4 regions of the Glutamicibacter ectropisis genome follow, and region 1 is predicted to be linked to each of the others. Evidence: predicted binding sites of a transcription regulator. Region 1 holds the regulator's gene; each other region holds the start of a gene.
What was found. The regulator LexA, encoded in region 1, represses DNA repair genes until DNA is damaged. The targets are predictions, from matches to a motif close to TCGAACANNTGTTCGA.

Region 1 (3,132 bases):
ATTGCCCTCAACGACATTGTTGAGCAGGCGCGTCTCGCGTTGGCGCTATCTAAACCAGAGGCTAATGCACCTGCTGATGGCGGTCGTCAGACCGCACGGTCTCAGCTTCAGGCTGTCATGGATGACGCGATTCGCATGCTTGAATCCGAGGAACGACGTGAAGTGCTTTACACAACGCGTCCTAGGGAGTTTGTCGAAGGCCGAGGCTATGTTGAGGCGGAAGAATCACAACCAGCGACTTTGAACGTCGCGCCGCTGTCGGTTGCAGGCAAGCTTCGTGAAGGCCTCTTCGATGGGCGCACCGTGGTACTAACGAGTGCAACATTGGCCATTGGTTCGCAATTTGATGCTGTCGCAGGCTCTCTAGGCCTGATGGGAGCCGGTGCACCCTCTTGGACGGGTGTTGATGTGGGCAGTCCCTTTGATTACCCCAAGCAGGGCATTTTGTATGTGGCCAAGCATTTGCCAAAACCGGGCCGACAACTAGCCGCAGAAACCTTGGACGAGATCGAAGACCTTATCAAGGCCTCCGGCGGCGGGGCCTTGGCCCTGTTTACTTCAAAACGCTCAGCGGAAGAAGCAGCCAGCATCTTGCGCGAACGGTTGGACGTGGACATTTTGTGTCAGGGTGAAGCCAGCATGAAATCCTTGGTGGAGCAGTTCGCAACGGAACGCGACACTTGTCTGTTCGGCACGATGACACTGTGGCAGGGAGTTGATGTCCCGGGCGATTCTTGCCGCCTGGTCATCATCGATAAGATTCCTTTTCCGCGGCCTGATGACCCGATATCGAAGGCACGTACCGAGGACGTTGCTAAACACGGCGGCAATGGCTTTATGCAGGTTTCGGCTACGCATGCTGCCATTCGGCTGGCACAGGGTGCGGGTAGATTGATTCGATCGGTTAATGACCGAGGTGTTGTTGCCATTTTGGATTCACGCATGGCAACCGCACGTTATGGGAGCTTCTTGAAAGCAACGTTGCCACCGATGTGGCCAACAGTCGACAAGAAAGTTATTTCTGGTGTTCTAGAGCGTTTGAAGCCCACCAAGAAGTAGACCGAACAGCACTCCAGACCACTTTATGGTCTATGCACAATGGCTTGAACTGACTCCGTGCCATGGCTGATACGTGGAGTGTCAAGTAAGACCAAATGCCAAGAAGGGTGTTGATGCACATGCATCAACACCCTTCTTGGCATTACGTGGCTAGAGCGAGCGCATCACCGAAACGACACGGCCCATAATCGTCGCTGCGTCGCCCAGAATTGGCTCGTAGCGCGAATTCTGGGGTAACAACCACGTGTGACCGTCTCGTTGGCGGAAAGTTTTGACGGTGGCTTCTTCGTCAAGCAAGGCGGCGACAATGTCACCATTTTCCGCGTTCTGCTGACGTCGGACTACCACCCAGTCGCCATCGCAAATTGCGGCATCGACCATTGAATCGCCAGAAACCTTGAGCATGAACAATTCTCCGTGCCCGACCAGTTGTCGGGGCAACGAGAAAACATCCTCAACGGACTGATCGGCCAAGATTGGCCCACCTGCTGCGATTCGTCCGACCAAAGGAACCATTGTTGTGTCGGCCGAGGTGCTGAGCTCAATCACCATGGCATCTTCGCTGGTCTTAGCATCAGCGCTCTCAGACTGCGTAGCGTTTTCTGCATCATCTGTCAGTTGCAGAGGCAACAAGATTTCCATCGCGCGCGGACGGCGTGGATCTCGACGAATGTATCCGAGCTTTTCTAGCTGGCTCAACTGATGCGTGACGCTAGAGAGGCTCTTGAGTCCCACCGAGTCGCCAATCTCACGCATGGATGGTGGATAACCATTCTTGCCAATGGCACGCTGGATGGTTTCCAGAATCTTCTTTTGGCGAATCGTCAGCGAGCGTGCATTCGATCGGGGAGTGCGTTGTGAAGCTGACATGAGATTTTGCCTTCCCTAGCGTTCTGTCGAAAGTTCGATAGTCCAAACTGTCGGAGCCAGATGATGTGATGTTTTCATTGCTCGTCTACTTCGAAATCTTAGTCGATAGTGGAGCTTCTTTCAAAGATTTGTTCGAAAACTTCTGGACAAGTCGGACGAAGCTCTGTTAGAACAGATGTACTAGATTCGAACACTGTTTCGAAACACTAGTGTCGAACACACCTTCGCTTCGCTCACCAATCTTGAGGAGATAAAGTCATGGCAACCATCGCACTTGACTCAAATCAAAGCCAGACACCCATGAAGATCCGCATCAACCGCCGCGGCTGGGCCATCTTGGTAGGTGTCCCCGTTTTTGTACTCACCGTGATTGCCGCATTCCTGGTCTCCATGTTCGCTTCTGACGCGCACGCCTCATCCGACCTTCCGACAGGAGTCGAAACGGTTGACGTTACAGTCATCCCGGGGGACACCGTGTGGAGCCTGGCCAAAGAATATGCTCATGGCTACGACATCACTTCTGCCGTGAACCACATCTCTGAATTGAACTCCCTCAGCGGAAGCGAAATCCGCGTCGGCGATTCACTGTCCATTCCAGTACTAGCTGAATAGCAACACCAACGAGTCTAGGATTGTTACCTTGGCTCGTAGCGGATTCACCCGCCAAGCTGGTCCACACGTAGACTTAACACGTGAATGACCGCAGTGAACTTTTGAGTCAGCTGCCCTTGCGTGAGAATCTCCGCGGGCTATCTCCATACGGCGCACCTCAAATCGATGTGCCCATTCAGCTGAACGTCAACGAGAACACCCATCCGCTTCCTCCTACGGTGGTAGAAGCGATCGCGCAAGAAGTCGCGAAAGCAGCAACAAACCTCAACCGGTATCCAGATCGCGAATTCACTGAATTGCGCGAGCTACTAGCCGACTACTTGGGTCACAGTTTAACTTCTGAGAATATTTGGGCCGCCAACGGATCCAATGAAATCCTTCAGCAAATCCTGCAGGCCTTCGGAGGACCAGGGCGAAGCCTCATGAGCTTCGGGCCAACTTATTCCATGTACCCACTACTTGCTAGCGGAACCGACACAAAGTATGTGCCAGGAGTGCGCGCGGACGACTTCACGCTGTCTGCAGAATCTGCTGCTCAGCAGGTTCGCGAACACCAGCCGGACATTGTTTTTCTGTGTTCCCCCAACAACC
Region 2 (3,132 bases), 1.1 Mb from region 1:
AAGGCATTCGTGAAGAGAGCATCGGTGCACTGTTCAACTTGGACATCCCAACAGGTAGTGCCGCTGCTGCTGATGCACCAGTGATCGATGAATCAGCGAAGCCAAAGAACTTGCAGTTCACGGGCCCGGACGAAGACGGCGAAGCCAGCACTACCCGTGCGCAGGCTGCGACCAATAAGAAGAAAAAGAAGTCCAAGCGAAACTAAATAAGTTCGACATCGGTCACTTGCCAGCGTCCGTGCCATGGCTCAATTTTGAGAGCTACGGCGCGGACGCGGTTTTTAAATCCGAGAATGGCTGTGCATTCCCACGCGCCGGAGAAGCAATGGTCCAGATGCAAAGAGAGAATTTGTCCATGCGCTGTGCCTGGCTCTGGTCCCGCGGAGTATTGGCCAGTTTCTAGTAGGGCGCGCCGCTGTAGTTTGGCAATGCAGGTTGGTTCCATGACAAATGCTAATTGGCTGACGCTGCGGTACCCGGCAACAACTTCGAAAACAGCCCGTGCCACTGAGTGAGTAATTTCCACGATGGCCCGATGCTCGGTCCGGCACAAGTCGGTGCGATGAAAAATGTGGTCCAGTGCTCTGCGCAGATGCGCTGGCGCATCGGCTGGTGTATCAGGAGCGCTTGAATTCGGCGCTAGGGAGTCGACTGGTTGGGCCGCTGGGGTAGTGGCGCGGGCACTGATGGTGATGGTACTCATGATTGCTCCTTGATGTGGTGCTGAGTGAGAAATGAGGATGATTATTGCCTGTGCGGAAGGACCAAGACAGTTCCAACCTCTAAGACATTGGGGTCGGAACCGATTACTTGCCGGTTAGCCTGATAAACCTGTGGCCAATACGCTGAGATTTCTTCCGCTGTTGCTTGCGGTCCGAGGCGCGTGGCAGCAATGCTCCATAAGTTCTCGCCTTGTGCGACGACAATCTCGGTGATGGTTTTTTCTGTCTTGTGTTTTGGTTGTGCTCCCGATGAGATGAGTCGGTTCAGGGGCACGGAAATTTGCTCTGGGAACCATTGCGCATTGGGGACACTGCGCTGACTTGATTCCACTGATTCGGGCAAGCTCTTGCTCTCGGCATGGGGAGTGCTTGAAAGATTTTGCACCGGAATAACTGTGCCAGCGTTAGCAGCCACTGCAGTTGAAAGCGCAATTGACGTGCCAAGGACAGAACTCAGAACCCGGCGACTGAATCGAGGTGCGACCCGTTGGAAAAAGTTGAGTACGTGCCGCTGCTCATGCTTTGCCGCCCAAATAATCAGCCACTTGACCCCCAATCGCAGAAGCGCAAAGGCTGCAAGAACGAACGCCGAAACGATGATGAGGAATTGAATGCGCCGTGCCGGCTCAAGGGGCATTGATGCGTTGGCGGGGAAGTCCAAGATCAACCTCAAGCCCACGAAGATCAAGACATAATCCGCAGCGCTAAACAGGGAAAAGATAACCAGCGTTCGTATCTTCATCATCGAAAACACTTCCTTGGATGTCATTTAATGACATTTGATGTTATTTGATAAAGATAATGACACTTCGATGCGCTTTTGTGAAGACCTGTCGAAACATTTGTTTGTCTCGTACAGTTGGCACATGCGATGGGATTCACTCTTTGACGATCTTGAGGCTCAACTAGCCGAACAAACTCGCGCGCAATTGCGTGATGAAATCGCCGAGAACACTCGTATTGAACGGGCAACGGCCCAGCTGAGTGATGTCCTGTCTCAATACCGCGGCAACGAAATCAGCGTCATGGTGATTGGTCATACCGAGATTCGTGCGCGACTTGGCCCCTGCGCCACTGATTACTTTTGCCTAGAAACCGAAGCGAGCCAATGGATTATTCGCTACCAAGTCGTCGAATCAATTGCCTTGCCAAGCGAAAGGCGAGCAGCACCTTTGACAAGTCAAAGCGGCAAGGCCATCAGGTTTTCAGCAGTACTTCGTGGCATGTTGCGAGATCGGTCTAGGTGCCAAATCTATGGAACTCACGGATCGCTCATTGCCGAAGGAACTTTGGGGCAGGTAGCCAAGGATTTCCTGCTCATTTCAATGCACCAACGCGATGAATATGTTCGCTCAAGCAATCCCGCGGCCCAAGTCATGATCCCTCTGGAGTCCATCGGATGGGTCGTATCCACGACGCTAAATTAATCCACACCATGTAAATGGGTCTTTCATACGGAAGAAACTTGTCGTAGGCTCACCATCCATAAGCACATTCTCCGGTGGAAGGTCGAGCCTCGATGAGTGAACAAGTGGCCCAAGGGGCACGATCAACAAAAGCCGCGAGAATCAAACGTCCTGGTTGGAAAGATCCACGGTTGGCCTTGGGCGCGGTTCTTGTTGTGGCATCCGTAGCAGGCACGATGTACCTAGTCGGTGAAATGCACGAGACCACCACCGTGTATGTGGCACGCTCCAATATCACTCTTGGTGAGCAACTAACCGCCGAGAATATGAAAACCCAAGAAGTACAACTTGGTGAGACGGCTGGCCGTTACCTTGATCCGGAAGCAGACATTGTCGACTTGGCTCGTGCCAACACCTTCATTAGTGCAGGGGAACTTATCCCAGTGACATCCGTGACGCACAGTGAACTTGGATCTCGTCGACCCATCAATATTGAACTGCCAGCAGACTTGAGCTCTTCCATTGCGCCGGGCAGCTTTGTGGACGTTTGGATCGCAGAGCGCGCATCGGGAGGAAATACTTACGGTGTGCCAGAAAAACTCTCGTCGATGGTCGAGGTTGCTGCGCGTGTTGAAAGCGGTGGCGGTCTGGTGGACCGACAAGGCACAAATCTTGAACTATTGGTGGAACCCAACCAACTAGAGCCACTCCTGCAAGCACTGGCCAACGATTCACGAATTATCGTCATTTACAATCCAGCCGGAGCTGAGTAATGAGTATCTCCGTTGTTGTCTTGGGTGATAAGGAAAGTATTGTTCGAGAAATCGAGAGCTATCAAGGTGAACTGATCGTCACGAGAGTCTGTTCCGAAACCGCTGAAGCGATCGCCGCCTGTCTCACTGCCATCGCCGACGTTCTATTGATCGCGGATGCCCAGCAAGTTCCGCCCATGGAACAGATCGAGGAACTGATGGGCAATGGAACAGCAGTAGTCTACTTACTTG
Region 3 (3,132 bases), 930 kb from region 1:
GGAAACAGTATGCGTCCAAGGAGAATTTTGGCTACTGGGGTGAGCGTCCCTATATCTGCGGCAAGACCTTCTGTACAGAGGGCGCAAAAGCCCGTAAGGAGAAATTCTCCGAATACCAATATTTGAAATTTGATTGGTCCAAAAAGCAGTGGACTGAGAAAACGACAAACCAAATTGAATACGGCCTCCAACAGGGCGGAAGCAGGCTGGGGGAAGGGCTCATCGCATACTGGTATGACTCCGATCGAGAAATGTTGAGCTATTCCAACGACGCCCAGACCGTTTGGAAACGACCCTACGAGCAAGTATTTGCCAAGGGTATTTCTACCACTAGCGGATGGAAGTGGGACACCGTAGAAGACAATGAAGACATACTTCTCGGGTATGGTTCGCATGCCAAATACGATTTTTTTGATACCGACAAGAAGAAAGCCGTCTATCGTGCTGAAGACTTGTCGAAATTTGTTGCATTGGATGCGAACACCGGACGTACCCTTTGGCAACAAAAAGGTGTGGCAACATCCTGTGGCTCAGTAATGCCTTGGAAGATCAGCGCCACCGGCGACACAGTTGTGCTGTGCTACTACGACGGTGGAAAGCAAACGCTAACCACCACACGCAAAGATCATTACCGTACGAAAACGGATGATCTTACCTGGAAGGCCGTAGGAATCGACAGTAAAACCGGTAAGAGAAAATGGGAGTACAGACTCAGCGATCCCTTAGAGCATTCCAAAACAAATGAAGGTGCCGGTACTCCATTGCAGAATACGGCAACGCCCATCCTTCCATTGGATGAGGGCGAGCAAGTCGTAAACAACTCGGATGGTTCGATCGCCCCGTTAGAAAATGCAGTTGGAGCAAATGTACTGTGCACGGTCGAGCGCGATCCTTACTATATTTACTCCGCGACTCTAGGTACCAAAACCCCAGGAACGCACAAAGCATCAAGGGACAGCTATTTCACTGATGCTCAGACGGTTTGCAAAAGAGGTTCGTGGAAACCTACGGATGCCATCCCGAACGTGGAGGAATTTAGAAGGGCAGGATTTACACATGAAGATGTCGTTGTCCTAAGCCAGGTTGAGGGAATGGTGGCATACCGCTTGTCAGGTGCTTCGCAATAGGAGCGCCAGAACGGCGCTCGCCGAGACGGTAAATCAGCCTAGGGAAAAATTTCTGTGAGATAGGACCATTCGTACACTTATTCGAAGCAGTTTTCGATTAGTATGGCTTCGTGGCTATTACTGCAGAGAGCAAGAAAACAGATCTCACACGACTGGTCGTTAAGGGCGCGCGTGAGCACAACCTGAAAAATGTAGACATCGATCTGCCGCGAGATGCGATGATCGTCTTCACCGGACTCTCCGGATCCGGAAAATCTTCACTGGCTTTCGACACGATCTTCGCTGAAGGTCAGCGACGCTATGTCGAATCCCTTTCTGCCTACGCCCGAATGTTCCTCGGACAAGTGGATAAGCCAGACGTTGACTTCATTGAAGGCCTGTCGCCAGCAGTGTCGATTGACCAGAAATCCACGAGTCGCAACCCTAGATCTACCGTTGGCACGATCACGGAAGTCTACGATTACATGCGTCTTCTGTGGGCGCGAGTCGGCCGCCCACATTGCCCAATCTGTCATGAACCAATCTCTAAGCAGACACCGCAGCAGATCGTGGATCAGCTCATGGAGCTGCCAGAGAAGACGCGCTTCCAGATCCTTGCACCAGTGGTTCGCGCTCGTAAGGGCGAGTTCGTCGACCTCTTCGCCGAGCTCTCCTCAAAGGGCTTTGCACGTGCTCGCGTTGATGGCGAGACGATTCAGCTCAATGACCCTCCAAAGTTGGCTAAACAGGTCAAGCACACCATCGAAGTAGTGGTAGACCGACTGGCCATCAAGGAAGATGCGCGTCAGCGTCTGACCGATTCGATCGAAACCGCACTGGGGATCGCCGATGGCCGTGTGTTGGCGGACTTTGTTGATCTTGAGGCGTCGGACCCGCAGCGAGTTCGTGCGTTCTCAGAGAACCTGGCTTGCCCGAATGAGCATCCGCTAGCCATCGACGAAATCGAACCACGTACCTTCTCCTTCAATAATCCATTTGGTGCCTGCTCCGCATGCTCGGGTATTGGTACCAAGCTGGAAGTTGATGAGCACCTCATCGTCCCTGATCCGGAAGTTACCCTAGCTGACGGGGCCATCGCTCCATGGTCCTTGGGTAAAGCAACTACTGAGTACTGGAACCGCCTGATCGAAGGCCTGGGCAACGAGCTTGGCTTTACATTGAACACGCAATGGAAAGATCTGCCAGCCAAGGCTCGCGAAGCAATCCTTAACGGTAAGGACCACAAGGTTGTGGTCCAGTACAAGAACCGCTTCGGACGTGAGCGTAAGTACTCGACAGGTTTTGAAGGTGTCATTTCCTATGTGCACCGTAAGCATGAAGAAACAGAGTCTGATCATGCACGCGACCGTTACGAGCAGTACATGCGTCAGATTCCTTGCCCAACGTGTGGGGGAGCCCGTCTGAACCCGGCTTCACTCTCGGTGCTGGTCGGCGGACGTTCCATTGCTGAAGTATCCGCGATGGATTTGCGTAGTGCAGCGAACTTCCTATCGACCATCGAGCTTTCGGCCCGTGAAGCGAAAATCGCCGCACAGGTTCTAAAGGAAATTGACGCTCGTATGAAGTTCCTACTGGACGTGGGGTTGGAATACCTGACCCTTGAGCGTGCCGCTGGAACTCTTTCCGGTGGTGAAGCCCAGCGAATTCGCTTGGCGACGCAAATTGGTTCCGGTCTCGTTGGCGTGCTGTATGTGCTTGACGAACCATCGATCGGTTTGCACCAGCGCGACAATCGCCGCCTAATTGACACCTTGTTGCACCTTCGCTCCTTAGGCAACACTCTCATCGTGGTGGAACACGACGAAGATACGATCGCCGAAGCTGACTGGATCGTGGACATTGGACCAGGTGCCGGTGAGCACGGCGGTGAAGTGGTCCATTCAGGCTCTGTGGAAGGGCTGAAAGCCAATACTCAGTCGTTGACCGGCGACTACCTATCGGGGCGAAAGAAGATTGACGTTCCGGCCAAGCGTCGCAAGGTTGATAAGGGTCGCAAGCTCAAGGT
Region 4 (3,132 bases), 1.6 Mb from region 1:
CAGTGCAAGACCCGAAGACGAACGCTTAAGCCCTGGCCGCACCGTGGCCTACGGCTTCCAACACGTGCTGACCATGTACGGCGGAATCATCGCCCCACCCCTGGTGATGGGCAACGCCGCCGGTATGGATACCGCCCAGGTCGGCGTGCTGGTGGCCTGCTGCCTGTTTATCGGCGGGCTGGCCACCATCCTGCAGACCCTAGGCATTCCGTTTTTTGGCGCCCAGCTTCCCCTGGTTCAGGGCACCTCCTTCTCCGGGGTCGCCACCATGATCGCGATCCTCAACGCCGACGGTGGTATGCCGGCGGTCTTTGGCGCGGTGCTCGCCGCGGGAGCGATCGGCATTGTGATCGCCCCATTCTTCGCGAAACTCCTGCGCTTCTTCCCGCCGGTGGTCACCGGCGTGGTCATCACCATCATCGGTGTCTCACTCTTCCCGGTCACCGCTGACTGGGCCATGGGCGGCTCGGCGGCCGGCGAAAACTACGGTTCGATGAAAAACATCGCGCTAGCGGCGATCACCTTGGTGATCCTGCTGGCCCTGTCCAAATCCGGGGTCCCCGCGCTTTCGCGCCTCTCAATCCTGCTCTCCATCGCCCTAGGCACGCTGGTCGCGGTCTTCATGGGCATGGCCGATTTCTCTCAGGTGCTTACCGGTGAAATTTTCGCGGTGCCGACCCCCTTCGCTTTTGGGCTGCCGATCTTTAACCTCAGCGCCATCATTTCGATGCTGATCGTCATCCTGGTGACCTACACCGAAACCACCGCTGACATGCTCGCGGTCGCCGAAGTCACCGGTTCAAAGGTGGATTCGCGCCGCATCGCCAACGGCTTGCGCGCCGACATGCTCTCCTCCACGGTCGCCCCAGTCTTCAACACTTTCACCCAGTCCGCCTTCGCGCAAAATGTCGGACTCGTCGCGATCACCGGAGTCAAGAGCCGCTTCGTGGTGGCCGCCGGCGGTGGAATCCTGGTCATCTTGGGCCTACTTCCGGTCCTCGGCCGAGTCATCGCCTCCATCCCGCAGCCGGTGCTCGGTGGCGCAGGCGTGGTGCTCTTCGGTTCGGTGGCCGCTGCCGGAATCCGCACCCTGGCCAAGGCCAAGGACGACAACTTCAATATGCTCATCATCGCGACCTCGCTGGCCTTTGGTTGTATCCCGATGGTCAAGCCTGACTTCTACGCGGCCTTCCCTAACTGGGTCGGCACCATCTTCCAATCGAGCATTTCCTCGGCGACGATCATGGCCGTTCTGCTGAACATCATCTTCAACGAGCTATCTTGGGGCCAGAAGAAAATCTCCCAGCGCACCATCTACAAGTACCAGCTCGACGCTTTGTCCGACGGCGATCACCTGATCGATGGCAAGCTCTACGATCACCAGGGTCTGGAAGTGCAAATCATCGCCGAGCAACCCGGTCAAGCCGGCGATCGGCCCATGCCTCAAGGCTGACCTCCGGCGCGTGCGCTTTCGAACTTTTCGACCTCCTAAGCGCACGCTCCATCCTGCTTTTTCAGCCTTGATCACCCCGTCAACCCGCCCCTGACCTGAAACATCAACGTGTTCTAAAAGTTATCCACCCGCAACCAAATAATCGAAGACATATTCGACTAACAGGCGTAAAATAAGAATATGTCCGAAACAACGATCCCCACACCAGAGAACCCCACCCCAGAACACCACGACGCGTTCACCGCCGTGATCAAAGGCATGGAAGCCACCCTGGCACAGATCGAAGAACACGGCACCACCAAAGAATGCTTAGCGACCATCAACCAACTCGAAAACGCGATCTCCTCCCTGCACTACCACCAAGCAGCCCTCGCCCACCAAACAGAGATCACCATCGTTCAAGAAAACACCGAACGCGGAAACTTCAAACAACTCAACCGCGGCGCCGCAGCAAACATCGCCCTCGCACGCAAAACAGACCCCCACGGTTACAGCGAATACCTAGAGAACTGTCGCATCCTCTTCAACGACACCCCACACCTGGCCGCAGCCTACAGTCGTGGGGAATTCACGGAAGCGCAAATGCGGGCCATCCTCACCCCACTAGCCCAGGTCAAAGCCCGCCGCCGCACCGAATTTGATGACCTCTACGCCCAAAACCCACACATGTTCGCCAACCTGGGCACCAAGAAAATCAGTGACAAGGTCAAAGACTTCACCCTCACCTACGCCTCGGATGATCAGTGCAAAGAGCAAAAGAGTGCGGAAGAGCAGCGTCGTATCAAGTTCACACCCCACCCGTCGACCGGGATGATGAGCATCCACGCAGAACTCCCCCTGATCGCAGGGATCGCCATGAAGAACGCGGTGAAAACCAAGTCGAAGAGTTTGAAGTCTGTGGGAGATGAACGAACCCGGGCGCAGATTGAAGCGGACTACCTCGCGAGTTTCTGCACTCACCCGGAAGCCAAAGTCCCAGTGCAGGTCAGTGTTGGGTTGATCATGACCGATAAAACCCTGTTCTTGGGTGACCGGCAGCCAGCCTACCTTGAAGGATACGGGGTGATCGCACCCCAGTACGCCAGGGAGCTACTTGCTGGTGAAGAGATCCTGAACAATATGACGTTGGCGGAAATGGCGACCACCCGGCCGCCAGCGTTCATCAACGCCCTAGAAGCCACCGCAGAACTGGTTCGCTTGTATACGGCTCCAGGGGACAAAGAACTGGTCGCGATGGATTCTAAAGCGCGGATCTTCCCGGAGAAACTCAAGAAGTTCATCAGGATGCGTGACCGAAGGTGCCGCACCCCCTTCTGTGACGGAACCATTGAAGAGATTGATCATGTGACCCAAGTGTATTTGGGTGGGCATACGTGTGTGACTAACGGGGATGGACGCTGTAAGTTCTGTAATCAGGCGAAGGAAACCCCGGGATGGCAAGAGTTTGTCCTCAGTGACGGTTTGCATAAGTTGAAGATCGCGACCGGGATGGGGCCGACGTATCATTCCACGGCGCCACCGGCGACGGGGTTCGCTCATCAACCCTATAAGCAGTGCATGAGTGAAGCGGAGTGGGTGCAGACCTTTGAGGCCTGGTTGAATCAGCCACCAGACCCAGGCAGTGAACCGCCCGGAAAAGATGATGGTCCGCCGGATGTTGAAGACCTCGCAGCATAACC

Region 2: QMQ05_RS10265 (LysM peptidoglycan-binding domain-containing protein) is a predicted target of LexA. The motif match lies at 1,557-1,572, and genes of this name have one in related genera.
Region 3: uvrA (excinuclease ABC subunit UvrA) is a predicted target of LexA. The motif match lies at 1,197-1,212, and genes of this name have one in related genera.
Region 4: QMQ05_RS14470 (DUF222 domain-containing protein) is a predicted target of LexA. The motif match lies at 1,596-1,611, and genes of this name have one in related genera.

What each region holds. Positions count from the first base shown of each region.
Region 1 covers NZ_CP125942.1:1,101,971-1,105,102, forward strand. The annotation lists gene QMQ05_RS05110 (ATP-dependent DNA helicase) at 1-1,059, shown strand, start outside; gene lexA (transcriptional repressor LexA) at 1,210-1,929, opposite strand; gene QMQ05_RS05120 (LysM peptidoglycan-binding domain-containing protein) at 2,188-2,541, shown strand; gene QMQ05_RS05125 (histidinol-phosphate transaminase) at 2,622-3,132, shown strand, end outside.
Region 2 covers NZ_CP125942.1:2,214,309-2,217,440, reverse strand. The annotation lists gene secA (preprotein translocase subunit SecA) at 1-206, shown strand, start outside; gene QMQ05_RS10270 (Rv3235 family protein) at 203-703, opposite strand; gene QMQ05_RS10265 (LysM peptidoglycan-binding domain-containing protein) at 745-1,467, opposite strand; gene QMQ05_RS10260 (hypothetical protein) at 1,589-2,149, shown strand; gene QMQ05_RS10255 (SAF domain-containing protein) at 2,242-2,901, shown strand; gene QMQ05_RS10250 (AAA family ATPase) at 2,901-3,132, shown strand, end outside.
Region 3 covers NZ_CP125942.1:2,032,324-2,035,455, reverse strand. The annotation lists gene QMQ05_RS09435 (PQQ-binding-like beta-propeller repeat protein) at 1-1,127, shown strand, start outside; gene uvrA (excinuclease ABC subunit UvrA) at 1,238-3,132, shown strand, end outside.
Region 4 covers NZ_CP125942.1:3,085,587-3,088,718, reverse strand. The annotation lists gene QMQ05_RS14475 (nucleobase:cation symporter-2 family protein) at 1-1,453, shown strand, start outside; gene QMQ05_RS14470 (DUF222 domain-containing protein) at 1,634-3,130, shown strand.